DNA from 3 places in the Paenibacillus sp. JT22N7 genome. Region 1 is predicted to be linked to each of the others. Evidence: riboswitches for the same ligand, from Rfam matches in the RefSeq annotation. Region 1 holds a riboswitch; each other region holds the start of a gene.
What was found. Region 1 has a riboswitch for cobalamin ahead of AC50Y5_RS15420 (ABC transporter substrate-binding protein). Riboswitches for the same ligand answer to the same signal wherever they lie in the genome.
Positions count from the first base shown of each region.

Region 2: it holds a riboswitch for cobalamin, as region 1 does, so the genes downstream of both, AC50Y5_RS00735 (energy-coupling factor ABC transporter permease) here and AC50Y5_RS15420 (ABC transporter substrate-binding protein) in region 1, are expected to answer to the same signal.
Region 3: it holds a riboswitch for cobalamin, as region 1 does, so the genes downstream of both, AC50Y5_RS32160 (ABC transporter substrate-binding protein) here and AC50Y5_RS15420 (ABC transporter substrate-binding protein) in region 1, are expected to answer to the same signal.

Region 1 is NZ_JBXENY010000005.1:193,109-197,825, reverse strand. Features, by position in the region: gene AC50Y5_RS15425 (NADH-dependent flavin oxidoreductase) at 76-1,194, opposite strand; cobalamin riboswitch at 1,324-1,521, shown strand; gene AC50Y5_RS15420 (ABC transporter substrate-binding protein) at 1,689-3,317, shown strand; gene nikB (nickel ABC transporter permease) at 3,319-4,260, shown strand; gene AC50Y5_RS15410 (ABC transporter permease) at 4,257-4,717, shown strand, end outside.
Region 2 is NZ_JBXENY010000001.1:162,641-167,357, reverse strand. Features, by position in the region: gene AC50Y5_RS00750 (energy-coupling factor ABC transporter ATP-binding protein) at 1-791, opposite strand, end outside; gene cbiQ (cobalt ECF transporter T component CbiQ) at 778-1,590, opposite strand; gene AC50Y5_RS00740 (energy-coupling factor ABC transporter substrate-binding protein) at 1,587-1,871, opposite strand; gene AC50Y5_RS00735 (energy-coupling factor ABC transporter permease) at 1,871-2,644, opposite strand; cobalamin riboswitch at 2,812-3,016, opposite strand; gene AC50Y5_RS00730 (DUF445 domain-containing protein) at 3,113-4,348, opposite strand.
Region 3 is NZ_JBXENY010000019.1:54,120-58,836, forward strand. Features, by position in the region: gene nikC (nickel transporter permease) at 1-123, opposite strand, end outside; gene nikB (nickel ABC transporter permease) at 139-1,068, opposite strand; gene AC50Y5_RS32160 (ABC transporter substrate-binding protein) at 1,088-2,662, opposite strand; cobalamin riboswitch at 2,945-3,207, opposite strand; gene AC50Y5_RS32165 (hypothetical protein) at 3,433-4,464, shown strand; partial or broken gene AC50Y5_RS32170 (hypothetical protein) at 4,543-4,717, opposite strand, start outside.

The sequences.
Region 1 (4,717 bases):
GCGCCGCGCCGCCGAAGGACGGCGACAGCCGTTTCACCTTGTGACTATTTGTGAGCGAATGGTTGGATTTTGCGCTTATTCCGTTATCGGGAACCAGCCTGGCGCATGCGTAATCGCTCCCCATAAGCCATTCGGGATGACGAGGCGCTCCTGATCTTGCTTGGATAGCGTAGTCACAATATCCTGCTCGTTGCCTTGCTTGATTTTCTCCGTCCAATCCGGGTCCATAATGAGCTCGCGGCCAAGGGCGATAAACGGCACGCCGGAGTTTTTCGCCTCAAGCGCTTCTTCTGCGGTTGTGATGCTGCCGACACCGATGAACGGAATGTGCTCGCTGTATTTTTCGACGAACCATGCCATGCGGCTTTGCGAATCCTGCTCGCCTCTGCGCGGCTTCGACCAGAAATCTTGAAGCGACACATGCAAATAATCCAGCTTCATCTCGATTAGAGCGTTAACCAGATGGTACGAATGCTCCATCGTTAATCCTTCTTCTTCCGGCTCCTCCGGCGAGAAGCGATAGCCTACAAGAAACGGCTGCGGCGCCATAGCGGCTGCCTTCTTAACAGCTTCAACGACGTAGAGCGGGAACGCCATACGTTTATGAACAGAGCCGCCCCAGTCGTCGGTACGCACATTGGAAGCCGGGGAGTAAAATTGCTGCAGCAGGTAGCCATTGGCACCGTGAATTTCAACGCCGTCAAAACCAGCCTCAATCGCGCGGCGTGTCGCTTCGCCAAAGTCGGCGATAATCGACTTGATTTCCTCCTCGTTCAGCTCGCGTGGCACAATTCCGCCCTCCTGCTGGGCAATGCTGCTGGCACTCACCAAATCATCATTTGGCACTAGGCCAGGGAAGCATGATCTTCCGCCATGGAAAATTTGCAAAATCGCTTTCGCACCTTGGCTTTTAATAGCATCGGCCAGACGCTTGAGGCTTGGAATCATTGCGTCCGTATCCGCGCCAAATTCGCCGGGGAAGCCTTTGCCGTTGCGGCTCACGTAGACGCACGCTGTAACGACGATGCCGGGCCCAGCACTGCGGCGGCTGTAGTAGGCAAGCTCTTCATCAGGCACGGTGCCGTCCGGATTGGACGAGCAGGTTGTCATGGGCGCCATGACAATTCGATTATGTACAGACATGCCGCTCGCGAAAGTGAATGGTTCAAATAAAGGCTGAAATTGTGGTTTCATCAGTAGTTCCCTCCAGTTACGAAATGCTATGTGCTTTATTTTATATCAGATAATTACGAAAGGAAAGTGGAGTGGAAAGGTTGCTTAAATGAAAGGGCTGGTATATAATCAACCAGATTTGCAAACAACTGAAAAATTGTGGGAATAAGGTGCAACAGCTGCGGCTGGAGCTTAAAAGGGAAGTTCGGTGCAAAACCGACGCGGTCCCGCCACTGTTACGGATTAGCTGAAGCTACAAGGCCACTGATCTCGCTTAGCGGGATTGGGAAGGCAGCTTCCAGTACAATTTCCGGTAGCCAGGAGACCTGCCTGTTCTGACAACACTGCTGTAACCTACGGAGGATAGGGAAGTGTTAGCGCGCATGCTTATTTGCTATGATGGAAAATAACAATAACAGGCAGCTCTATCTTTCCTATGACTGGAGGTAGATCTGTCTTTTTTTGCGGATTTTTGCAGGAAGATGATTTTGCTAGAGGGAGAGGAAATAGAGAAGATGAAACGTACACAAATGGCAAAAAACAAAAAAACAATAGGTGTTTTATTTAGCCTATGCTTGCTGCTGGCTCTAATGGGGTGCAGTGGCGTTAACGGTTCCAATGAATCAGGCAGCAATAATGAGCTGTCGCAGCAGTCTGCTGCTCCGTCCGCCTCTACAGCAGCTGCTTCTGAAGAAATCGTGCTGGCTGCGCCGCGGGATTTAGCACCGGGACCGCAGGATGCTTATTACACGAGCACCATTCTGTATGTATGGGAGCCGTTGATTTCCGCTTCCGAGGATGGAAAGCCTGCTCCAAAGCTGGCGGAAGCGTGGGAAATGTCTGCTGATGCCAAGGAATGGACCTTCATGCTGCGCAAAGGCGTCACCTTCCATGATGGCGCGCCATTCAACGCGGACGCGGTACTTGCAAATTTTGCCCGTTACAAGCAAGTGAGCCCGAAAAGCTCGCCATTCTATACGCTCGACATCAACAATTCATACCCAAGCCTTCAGGAAGTCGTGAAGGTTGATGATAGCACGATTAAGCTTGTTTTCGACAATCCGCAGCCGACGCTGCTGTATTCGATGATCAACTTTTCAAGCCCGATGTACAGCCCGAATAATTTTGACGAAAGTGGCGACTTTAACGGCCTGCCGCAAGGGACAGGCCCTTTCAAGCTTGTGCAGCATGAGAAGGATCAATTTTCACTGCTAGAGGCTTACGACGGTTATTATGGCGAAAAAGCAAAAGCCCAAAAAATCCGCGTCCGCGTCATACCGGACCCTGATACAAGGCTTGCTGCCTTGAAATCTGGCGAGATTTTGGGCGTCATGGATTTGGGCGCTATTCCTCCTGCCCTTGCCGAGGAGCTGCTGAAGGATGAACGCTTTGCTGTATCGACGGCAAAATCGACGATTTCCCATTACCTGCATCCGAACGGTGCCAAAGCGCCATTCAATGATGTGAAAATGCGTCAGGCGCTGAGCCTGATGATTGACCGCGAGCAGCTGGTGAAGGAGCTGTATTTGGGCTATCCGACCGCTACGGCGAACATTTTGAATGCGACATCGCCGTTTTATAAGGACATTCCTGTCGTCCATGATTCAGAAAAGGCAATCGCCCTGGCGCATGAGGTGCTTGGGGACAGCAGGCAGGCGGTTACGCTAATTGTGCCTACCTATGGACTCGATCGTTATCCGTATAAAGCGCAAGCCGAGCTGCTTCAGGCTGTGCTTCAAGAGCTGCAGCTGGACGTGACGATTCAAATATTGGATGGTGCGGCATACAAGGAAGCACAGGCACAAGGAAACTTCGATCTGGCACTGGCCATTCAGGGGCTGCCGAATGGCGATCCTTATTCGATTTTGAACAATTATATGGCGAGCGAAGGCTCAAGCAATATCAGTTATACGCTTGGTTACAGCAATGCCCATGTGGATGAGCTGTTGAAGCAGGTGAAGACGACGCTGGATATGGATGACCGCGCTGCGATTTATAACGAGCTGCAGGATATTGCAGCCGAGGAATTGCCGACGATTCCGCTGTTTAATGATGCGAGCTTAATTGCGTACAGCAAAGAAATTACCGGATACGGTGCACTTGTGTATGGTACAACGCTGCCGCAGCTGGAGCGGGTGCAATAAGATGGCCTATTTCATTCGGAGGTTGGCGGCGGCGGTTCCCGTTCTGATTGGCATTACGTTTATAGCCTTTGCCTTAAGCGTCGCTTCTCCGGGTGATCCGGCTGTCGAACTGCTGAGCATGAACGGCTTCAGCCAGCCGACCGAAGAGCAAATTGCTTTGAAAAGAGAAGAGATGGGGCTGAATGATCCGCTGCTCATTCAGTATGGCCATTGGTTATCAAAGGCGCTGCAAGGTGATCTTGGCACGTCTTATATGACGAAGGAATCGGTTAGCGGCGAGCTGCTGCGCCGCCTGCCAGCAACATTAAGCCTATCTTTGCTAGCTGTCCTGTTCGCCGTCCTGCTTGGAGTGCCATCCGGCATGCTCATGGCGATCCGGCGCAATCGGCTGTTCGATCATATCGGCAGGGCGCTTGCGCTGATTTTGGTTTCCATTCCTGGATTTTGGCTGGCGATCATGCTCATTGCCTTATGGTCGGAGAAGCTGCAGCTGCTCCCGACTAGCGGCTACGGCACCTGGAAGCATTTGCTTATGCCAGCGGCGGTGCTTGCTTCCGGTACAGGCGCCATATTGATGCGGCTGACACGTGCGGCGCTGCTGGAGGAGCTGAATAAAGATTATATGCTGACAGCCCGAGCGAAGGGGCTGCGTGAGAGCTTTATTGTGCTTCGGCATGCGCTGCGCAATGCTTGTATTCCGTTGCTCACGGTTATCGGCAGTTATTTTGGAGCGATTGTTGGCGGCTCCGTCATCGTGGAAGTTATATTTGCGGTACCGGGCATCGGGCGCTTTGCGATGGACGGCATTTTTCGCAGAGATTATCCGGTCATTCAGGGCTATGTCGTATTTACCGGTCTCATCTACGTGCTGTTTAATTTGGCGACAGATTTATGTTACGGGCTCGCTCATCCGCAAATCAGGCTGGGAGGGAAGCTGCGATGAAGATGTCCTACGGGGTGGCCGCGGGCGTGCTTGCCTTCGTACTGCTTGCCAGCTTGCTGGCACCGCTGCTTGCTCCTTATGACCCGAATCAGATTAATATGGCGGAAAGGCTTGCGCCGTTGTCCTCCGCACATTGGCTAGGAACGGACACGCTGGGAAGGGATGTGCTGAGCCGCATTTTGTATGGCGGAAGGGTGTCGATCTTGCTCGCGGTCGCTGTTACGCTCGCTACAATGCTCGTCGGCCTGCTGCTGGGCACCATTAGCGGTTATGCTGGCGGTTGGACCGATGAAGCCATTCAAATTGTCGTTAGCATTTTTCAAGGGCTGCCGGGTCTTGCCCTTATGCTGGCCATTGCAGGTACGCTCGGTCCTGGGGTGAAAAGCCTGTTTGTCGCGCTGCTCTTCACCTCATGGGCGGATTTCTCTCGGGTTGTGCGCGGCGAGGTTATGAAAAT
Region 2 (4,717 bases), on a different contig from region 1:
GGCAGTGCCTCCCAAGCTTCCAGCACCATTGGCAGCGTGAGTCCAAGGCTTCTGAGACGCTCGCCTTCGCGAAATACCGTCTCCGGCGTACCCTCCAATATACAGCGGCCCTCATTCATGATGAAAATCCAATCCGCCCAAGCATAGGCCATATTCATGTCATGCGTCGCCATAACCGGCGTTATGCCGCTGGCATGAATGCGGTCCAGCTCAGCCATCAGCCGCTGCTCCGATATCGGATCGAGATAAGCAGCCGGCTCATCAAGCAGCACTAACTCCGGCTCCAGGGCCAGTACGCCGGCAAGAGCGACTCGCTTCTTTTGCCCAAGGCTGAGATGATGCAGCGGCTTATGCGCCAGTTCCTGCAAGTTCAGCTGCTGAACGATGCGCGCCGTACGTCTGTCAATTTCCACTTCTTGAAGCCCCGCATTGCGCAGCCCATAGGAAATATCCTCATAAGCGGTATTCAAAATGAGCTGATGCTCCGGGTCCTGAAAAACAAGGCCGACGCGCCGTCTCAAGCTGGCAAGCTCTCTGGGCTTGTAAGAAAGCGGCTCGCCGCGCCAGCTGACAAAACCGGATTCCGGACGATTAATGCCAATAAGCTGCAAGAAGAGCGTCGACTTGCCCGAGCCATTATGCCCGCACAGCGCTATCTTCTTGTTCGCCGGAATACGCAGCTCTAGCCCGTTTAAAGCGGTCTTGTCCGTTCCGGGATAAGCATAGCTCACTTGGTTCATTTCCATAATGGTTGATGCCCGATCGTTATCCGCCAGCTTATTCACCTCCATACCGAAGCCATAGCTCTGCTGCCAGCAAAATCGTTAAGCCGAGCCCCGCTTCCGCCCAATATCGGAGGCGAACCGTCCGCTTTACACTAGGCGCAAGACGGATTTCATTCGTAAATCCTCTTGCCATAAGCCCATTCGAGAGCCCCTTGTATCGATGCATCGTTTTGACGAAGAGCCGCACAGCAATCGCCGCCGTACCCTGCAATTTGCCTTTAAAACCGTGTTGACCGCCGCGTGCACGCTGCGCGACCAGCATAGCCCCCGCCGTATCCAGCAGCAGAAAGATGAAGCGATACATAATAATCATGAGCTCCAGTACAATTTGCGGCATTTTCAACCGCTTCAGCACTTGCAGCAGATCCGGGAAGGGGGTCGTCAAGGTGATAAAAAACATACATGCCAGGCAAGCAAGAATACGCGTAAAAATATGTCCGGCCAGCCCTAACGATGCCTCTGGCACATACAGGCTAAGCGGCTCCCATGAAACGAGCATCCAGCCTGCTTTCGCTGCCGCTAAGCTTCCCGCTTCGCTGCTGCTATTGCTGAATTCAATGAGCAGCGCGGGCAAGCTGAGAATGAACAGCAGGCAAGAGGAGAAAAGCAGCGCCGCATAAAGCTTAGCGGGCACTTTCGCATAGCCGACCGTCCACAGTGCAAGCCATCCGAAAATGACAAGCTGTACGAGCGGATGAGCGATATAGGCAAGCAGCAGCAGAAGGGCTGCAAGCCCGCATTTCCAAATGGCGGGTAAATCCCGCAGCTTATTGGAATAAGAAATCGTATCAATCCATTTCATCATTGCTGCTTTGATTTCCCCGACTTCCCTTTAAAAAGGCCAATCACATAGCCGATTACGCCAGCGCCAATCGCAGCTTGCAGCGCGAACAGCATGCTTTCCGTTTCTCCCGGCACCTCAGTCAGCGGAGACGCCCAAGGCTCATAATGGGGCGCAATCGTCTGGATCATTTCCTCCGCCGCGCCATCTGCGCCGCCAAACTCGGCGTTAATGAATATTAAAGGCGCAACGGCAAGCAAAACAACAATGGCTAATATCCAAATATTTTTGGCACTGCGGCTCATTACACGCGATCCCCTTTCATTCTCCGCTTCAAAATAGACAGCTCGTCCGTATTAAAAGATTGCAGCCAGTTCCAGATCAATACCGTCAGCAAGCCTTCGCTAATAGCAAGCGGAACCTGGGTAATCCCAAAAATACCGCCAAATTTCATAAAGGATGCGAGAATGCCGCCCTCAACCGCCGGAAAAGCAACAGCCAGTTGAATCGAAGTAACGATATAAGTGGCCAGATCGGCAACAGCGGCAGCAGAAAAAATCGCCACGCCTTGCTTGCTGCCTGAACGCATCAGCAGCCGATAGACGGCATAGCCAGCAGCGGGACCTGCAACCGCCATTGAAAAAGCATTCGCCCCAAGCGTCGTCAGCCCGCCATGTGCAAGCAGCACCGCTTGAAACAGCAATACCATAGAACCTAATACGCTCATGGGCAGCGGCCCGAACATAACCGTTCCAAGCCCCGTTCCCGTCGGGTGCGAGCTGCTGCCTGTAACGGAAGGAATCTTAAGCGCGGACAGCACGAAGGTGAAAGCTGCCGCCAAGCCCAGCATCAGCTTAAGCTCTGGTGCTTCCTTTGTAATTTTCCGAATGGCGCGTACACCCAGGATGAAAAAAGGAATAAAGGCCACCCACCAAAAAATCGCCCACCCCACAGGCAAAAACCCTTCCATAATGTGCATCGCATAAGCGGATTGCGGCTCATTCACCAGTAAAAAAAGCGTGAAGCCAATAACCAGCAAAGCGGTGCTAACTGCTGTCTTTCTTTTTAACTTGACCATTCGTTTCAATACCCTCCCCAATGAGTTCATGCCTAAAGACAACAAAAAATGACCGCTTTCCCTTCGCTGGGAAAACGGCCATGTGTACGCAGAAATAGACGGTTGCGCCAGCAAACAGACTGGTAGCAATCGCTTTCGTTCGTACACCTATCCTTTCCGCGAAGGCACTGTGGTGCTGGAACGAGGTAGGTCTCCTGGCTAGCGGATCATTATTTTCCTTCGTCTTCCCTGGCTGCCCTAAAGCTTAGGCCAAGTGACTCCTGCTGGTGAAGGAAAACTCCCCGATTACAGTGGCGGGACCGCTCGGGATTTGCACCCGATTCCCTGTTACCCTTTGACGTGCGCAAAGGCACCTCGTTCCATGTCAATCATTTTTCAAAATCCTTGTATTCATTGGTCATTTTGTAGTTTGATCTTATCACAAAAAATTCAGGCTGTCCCCTATAAATGTAAATGGCTACCTTCCTGTTAGAAGAAGGACAAAATAACGCCCACGACAAAACCGCATAATGCGCCGTTGACGCGAATCCACTGCAAATCGTTGCCGACCTTTTCCTCCAGCATGGAGACGAGCGCCTTGTCATCCATCCGGTCGAGATTATCCCGAACGAGCGCACCGATGCGATAGTGATTATTTTCAATAAGTCGAACGAGATAGCCGCGAATGCCATCTTCCCAATTGGCGAGCATTTCCTGCTTGCCATTCAAATAATCCGTTGCAAAACGGTATCCCTGCACAATGGCGCGCCCTCCGCTGCGATGCTGCTCCTCCAGCTTGTCCAGCACGAGCTGTCTCAGCTCCTCCAGACGCAAATGGATGAAGCGCTCCGTTTCAACGCTGTCCACCCCCTGTTCAATGAGCTGCTTCAGCTTGAGCATCAGCTCTTCGTTATCGGCAAGCTTCTCCGCCTGGGCTCTCACCTCAAGCAGCAGCTTCTGCCGATGCGGGCTTCCAGGATGGGAAAGCTCCTGCATCGTAGAGAGCAGCATGTTCTGGATCAAACCGCCGAGCTTCTCCTCGTTCATAAAGCCGACGAAAGCTTGCAGTGCAAACCCCATGAAGCCGCCTACCTTAAGCTCCTCCAGCTTTTTGAAGGCGAGCTTGCCGAGCATTTCCTCGGTTTCACGCTTGCGAATCCAATGGCCTACATGCTCCAGGCCGTAATCCAGCGCCCGTTCATCCCAACGCTCATGGACGAAACGATCCGCCAGCTTGCGCACGATTGGCGTAAAATCCTGCTTTTTCACATAATCCGCCAAAAATCCATGCAGCACACCGCTAACCCGCTCCAAAGGCAAGCGCTCCACTGCCGACTGGGCAAAATCAACCGCTGCCAGCCTGAACTTGCGCTTGCCAATCAGCCGAGTCGCCGCCGATGCTGCCCCTGCGAACAGTTGAAAGCCAGACAGCTTGCGGGTAATGCTTTCTTTATTCAGCAGTTCATTTTCCATAGCGCTGATGAGCGAGTTCACGATTTTCGCCCGGTTTTTGAGCAGCAAGGACGTATGCGGAATGGGAATGCCCATCGGATGGCGGAACAGCGCCGTCACCGCAAACCAGTCGGCAATTCCGCCGACCAGACCCGCTTCAAAGCCGCTTTCCAGTAGATGCGTCCACGTGTTGTCTGGCAGCCACCATCTCGTAGTAATAAAGCCTGCCCCCATAACGGCAAGCGAAATACCTGCTATATATCTTGATTTCATCGTTGTCCTCCTAATCGCGGGCCCCAGCGCCCTCCTGTTGCATATTGCCCTATTATACCAGATAATGAGGTGGCAAGCGTAAACGGCTGTGCCTGCCTTCGGCAGCACAAGCTCGTTTCGCGTAGAAATATAAGCGTTATAATAATAACAATATTTATGCATCCTTATATTTCAAGCGTAAACGGCTGTGCCTGCCTTCGGCAGCACAAGCTCGTTTCGCGTAGAAATATAAGCGTTGCAATAAGAATCAAACTTATTGATCTTATATTTCAAGAGCAAACGGCGTTGTCGGGTATTGGCGACAACTGCTCGTTTCGCGTAGAAATATAAGCGTTATAATAATAACAATATTTATGCATCCTTATATTT
Region 3 (4,717 bases), on a different contig from region 1:
ATTCACCTGAAGCGGATTATGAGGCGCGAGCCACGGGGCCAGCAAGCCCAGCAGCACAATACTTGCAAACAGGCCGATGCCAAGCAGCAAGCTTGTATTCTTTTTTTGAAAAAGGGTCCGCATAAAAAAGAGTTCCTCCTAGCTTGCCCGCAGCCGCGGGTCCAAGCGCACATAAAAAACTTCCACCGCCAAATGGATTGCGACAAACAAGAAGGAGGTGAATACGACATAACCTTGAATGACCGGATAATCCCGCGCCGTTATCGCTTCAATAATATATTTGCCTACACCGGGCCAGGAAAAGATCGTCTCAACGATCACATTGCCTCCCAGCATAAAAGCAAAGCTTGTCCCCAGCATCGATAAGATCGGCAAAAAGGCATGCTTGAACACTTGAAAAATGAATATTCTTCCTTTGGATAAGCCTCTCGCACGCGATGCTTTGACGAAGTTCTGGTTGTTCATCTCCAGCATATTCGTCCGCAAAACCCGGGCATAGACCGCGCCAAGCCCTAGGCCAAGCGTAACCGCCGGCATGAGGAGATGAGCAAAGCCCCCGCGTCCCATGGAAGGCAGCCAGCCTAGCCGGACCGAGAAAAAATAAATCAATAAAAAACCGAGCCAAAAGGAGGGGATCGAGGCGCCCAGCAGCGCAAGGATTCGGCCTATCCGGTCCAGCAGCCCTGTTGAAAAGATTGCGGTCACCATGCCTATAAGGCACGTTGCCAGCAGCATGACCAATGCGCCAGCAGAAGCAAGCTCCAGTGTGGCGGGCAGCCTTTTGAGCAGTTCCCCGGCAACTGGCTCCTTGGACATATAAGATGTCCCCCACTGCCATGTAAATACATCGCCTAGCCAGCCTATATATTGACTCCACAAGGAATCCGTCAGTCCCATTTCCTCCCGGAGCGCGTCAATCGCCTCCTGCGAGGCCGGGATATTATGCGTGGTCAGCAAAATTCTCGCCGGATCGCCTGGAGATACCCGCATTAATATGAAGGTAAGCGTCGCTACGCAAAAAATGACGAGCAGCATTTGCGCGACGCGTTCTAGCCAAAAACGAAGCATACTTAAGTTCACCCTTTACTTAAGGGATATCGACTTCAGCCGTCACATAATAATATTCGATCGGATGCGGTATGAAGCCCGTTACCCCTTTTTTCACGCCAAATACATTGTCAGGATGTACGATAAACGACTGCGGCAAATCAGCATTAATAATATCTTGGGCCTGTATCGCAAGCGCATAACGCGCATCGGTATCCGCCGTATCGTTAAGCTTATCGATTACCGTCTCAAGCGGCTTCGATTCATAATGGCTGACATTCGATTCGCTAGCAGCTTGATAGAAAATGTTCAAGAAATATTGCGGATCGCCCGTCTGCGCCGTCAGCATGCTGTACATCGCAAGGTCCCAATCGGACTTCGCAAGCTCAGCGTCAATATTTTCAACCTTGCGTATTTTCACGGTAATTCCTTCATTAAGCAGTTGATTTTGAATAACCTCTGCCATAACCGACAGCTCTGGGCGGTGCGGGAACGTAAGGAGCGTCGCCTCGAACGGCTTGCCTTCCTTCTCCCACATGCCTTCCGCATTTTTCTGCCAGCCGCCAGCGGTCAGCAATTGCTCCGTCGTTTCCCCTGCTGCTTGCTCCGCCACTTTGCCGAATGGCAAAATTTCCGGGAACGGGCTTTTCGCTTTCGTGCCGTAACCACGCATAACCGATTCAATAATCGCCTCGCGCGGAATCGCTTGATCTACAACCTCGCGGTTCGATTTTTCTTTAAACAAAGCAGAATTCATATTAAATAATACCATATGTGTACGAACCGATGGGGCAGACAGCACTTCCAGCTTGCTGTCCTTCTCTACCAGCTCAATGCTGTCAATCGGAATGTCCGTTGCGACATCTACTTCACCAGCTTGCAGCGCCATCAGACGCGTGTTGCCATCGGTTACAAACTTCATCGTCACTTCTGAAAGCTTTGCGGGTTCCCCCCAATAGCCATCATAACGCTCAACAACAAGCGATACGTCTTTCGTAAATTGCTTGATTTTGAAAGCTCCCGTCATGGCCGGGTAGCTGCCCGCTTCCTTCATGCTGTCAACATCAAGAATAATCGTGCTTGGATCAGCCAAGCTGGAAATGATCGCCGAGTTCGGCTGTGTCGTAATCATTTTCAGCTCGTCAGGCGCAAGCACTTCAATATCTTTAACCAGAAGCAAATCCTTCGCCAAATGGCTGTTCGCAATGGAACGCAGCAGCGATGCTTTTACGCTTTCAGCATCCATTTTTTTGCCGTTGTGGAACGTTACGCCCGTTTCCAGCTTGAACGTCCACGTATTAGCATCCTCCTGCTTCCATTCCTTCGCGAGCCAAGCGGATGGCTGCAGCTGCTCATTCAATTTAATCAGCGTTTCCCCTGCGCCCGAGCGCATAACATCCCAGCTATCGTCGCCATGCGGATCAACGCCTGCAGGGTTCCAAGTGTACGCCATTGTTAGTGTTTTTTTAGCGGCAGCAGCGTTGTTTCCCGAGGCAGCATCCGTGCCCTGCTCTGCGTTTTGGCCAGCATTCGTGCTGCATCCTGCAAGGACCAGCATCAAGCAAACGATCATCATTCCAAGTGACAAGCTAAGCGGCTTCTTCGTGTGGTTCATTTTTCTTTTGTCTCCCCTTCTAGTAAGCGTAAACGGCCGAAAGCCGTCCTGTGGCGGCAAAGCTACCGTTTCGCGTAGAAATATAGAGAAAGGATAGAAAAATCATATCTTTTCTCTATATTTAAAAAAAGCATCCCCGACCCTTAAAAAGCAGTCAGAAATGCTTTTATGTTAAATAACTAAACCTTATCTGCGTCTGCTCGCCATGAAGCAACAAATAATCGTTAGACATTTTGCAATAAATGGGCATAACCAACCACCTCCCTAAGCACCGTAGGTCAAACAGTGATGTTAAAACAGGCAGGTCTCCTGACTTGGGGCCTCCCTCTCTTCCCTTCCCAGCTAGGGTAAGCATCTGCTATTCGTCTTGCGACGAAAAGAAGCTCATCAGCCAGTGGCTTATTTGTGAGGGGAGCGCAGCCTGTGTAAGCTGCTGCCCTTTACAGTGGCGGGTCCGTGTCGGCCTTTAACCGAACTTCCCTTTTAAGCGAACGAAGACGTATAAGTTCCAGCCAACATTTCGCACCTATTTTCATTCAAGTATGAAGTTTTGCAGGCTCATAAGCCCGTCCTGTCCGTAATCCATTCTTAATCATAGGGAGGAAGCGGGAATCTGTCAATGGCTTTAATTCGAAAATGAAAGTGTTTTCAACATAAAACTTTCATATTTTTTCCAGTAATGTTATATTGAAATTACTTCACACATGATGAGCTTATTTATTAAATTAATCCAATAGATAACCTAATCAAATAGAAAAGGAATGATCACAGTGACGGTGAAAATCCTTCCAGTTGAAGAAAAGCAAATTATTGATTCATATTGGTTTTACAGTGATTTTTATTCTATTATCTCGCGTGTGGACTCGAAAAAATTATGGTTTATGAATAATTATATTAATTTATTCGATATTCCTGATCCAAACCAATTATATACCTTTTTCTTCAACGGTTATTATAGAGATAAAATGGTTGAGTTTTATGACTGCCCTTTTATTGATTTTCAGCGGATAGCGTTAGACAGGCAAAGCTCAACGATTTTAAATAACGAGCTGTTTGATTTTATTAAAGCATCGATTGATGGCGGCTATTATGTAATCGTTATGATCGATCGTTTTCATATTAAAGAGTATGAAATTTCGGCAAAATCCCCACATGAAGTCATGATAAATGGGTATGATGATGCAAATAAAAAGCTGTACTTTTGTGACAATAATGCCAACGGAAAATATTCAACGAATATCACCTGTGATTACGAAGCTTTTCATAGAGCATTTCATATATTAGAAATCGATGCCCATGATTTTAAAGACCATCTTTATTTATTGAAGCCGCTCGAAAATACCGATTATACTTTTTCTCTAACCTATGTGAAAAATACGATGAATGCCTACCTCTTGTCTAAGGCACATACGGATGAACATTATAACCAAGCTTTAGGCACACCCGGGCTAACCTTCGGTATTAATGTTTACGACAAGGCCTCCGAGTATTTAAAATATTTGGCTCAAGAAGAGGTAGTATTTGATATTAGATCGTTCCACCTGCTTTACGACCATAAGAAATGCATGACCATGCGATTAAACTACATGATTAATAACCATCATTTGATTGATGATAATCAAATTTTAAGCAGATGGAAAAATCTGGAGGCTGCTGCGCTGGCTGTAAGAAATTCCATCTTAAAATATTGGCTTACTCGAAGCTCGGATACGTTGTACAAGCAAATGGAGCAGCTGCAAAAATTGAAGGAGACGGAAAAGATTTTGCTGCAGGAGATTGTAGATCAGTTGAAGGATGGTTAGATTTATTAACAAATCAGAGAGCACCTCTTCTCCGTTATGAAGAAAAGGTGCTTTGCTATTAACTTATTAATTTAAAAACTAGCGGCTAATCCAAGGGCTGCTGTTTTGCTTGCTCGTTCTAGAACGAGGGGCAACGGTGCGAATTACCGCTTTTTTATTGGATTTGCGCTGCGCATTGTTTTTGCCGTTTTTCACATTGATTGTCGTTGTTTCTTTTACTTGCTCATCCTCTTCGCGCTTATCCTTGCAGCCG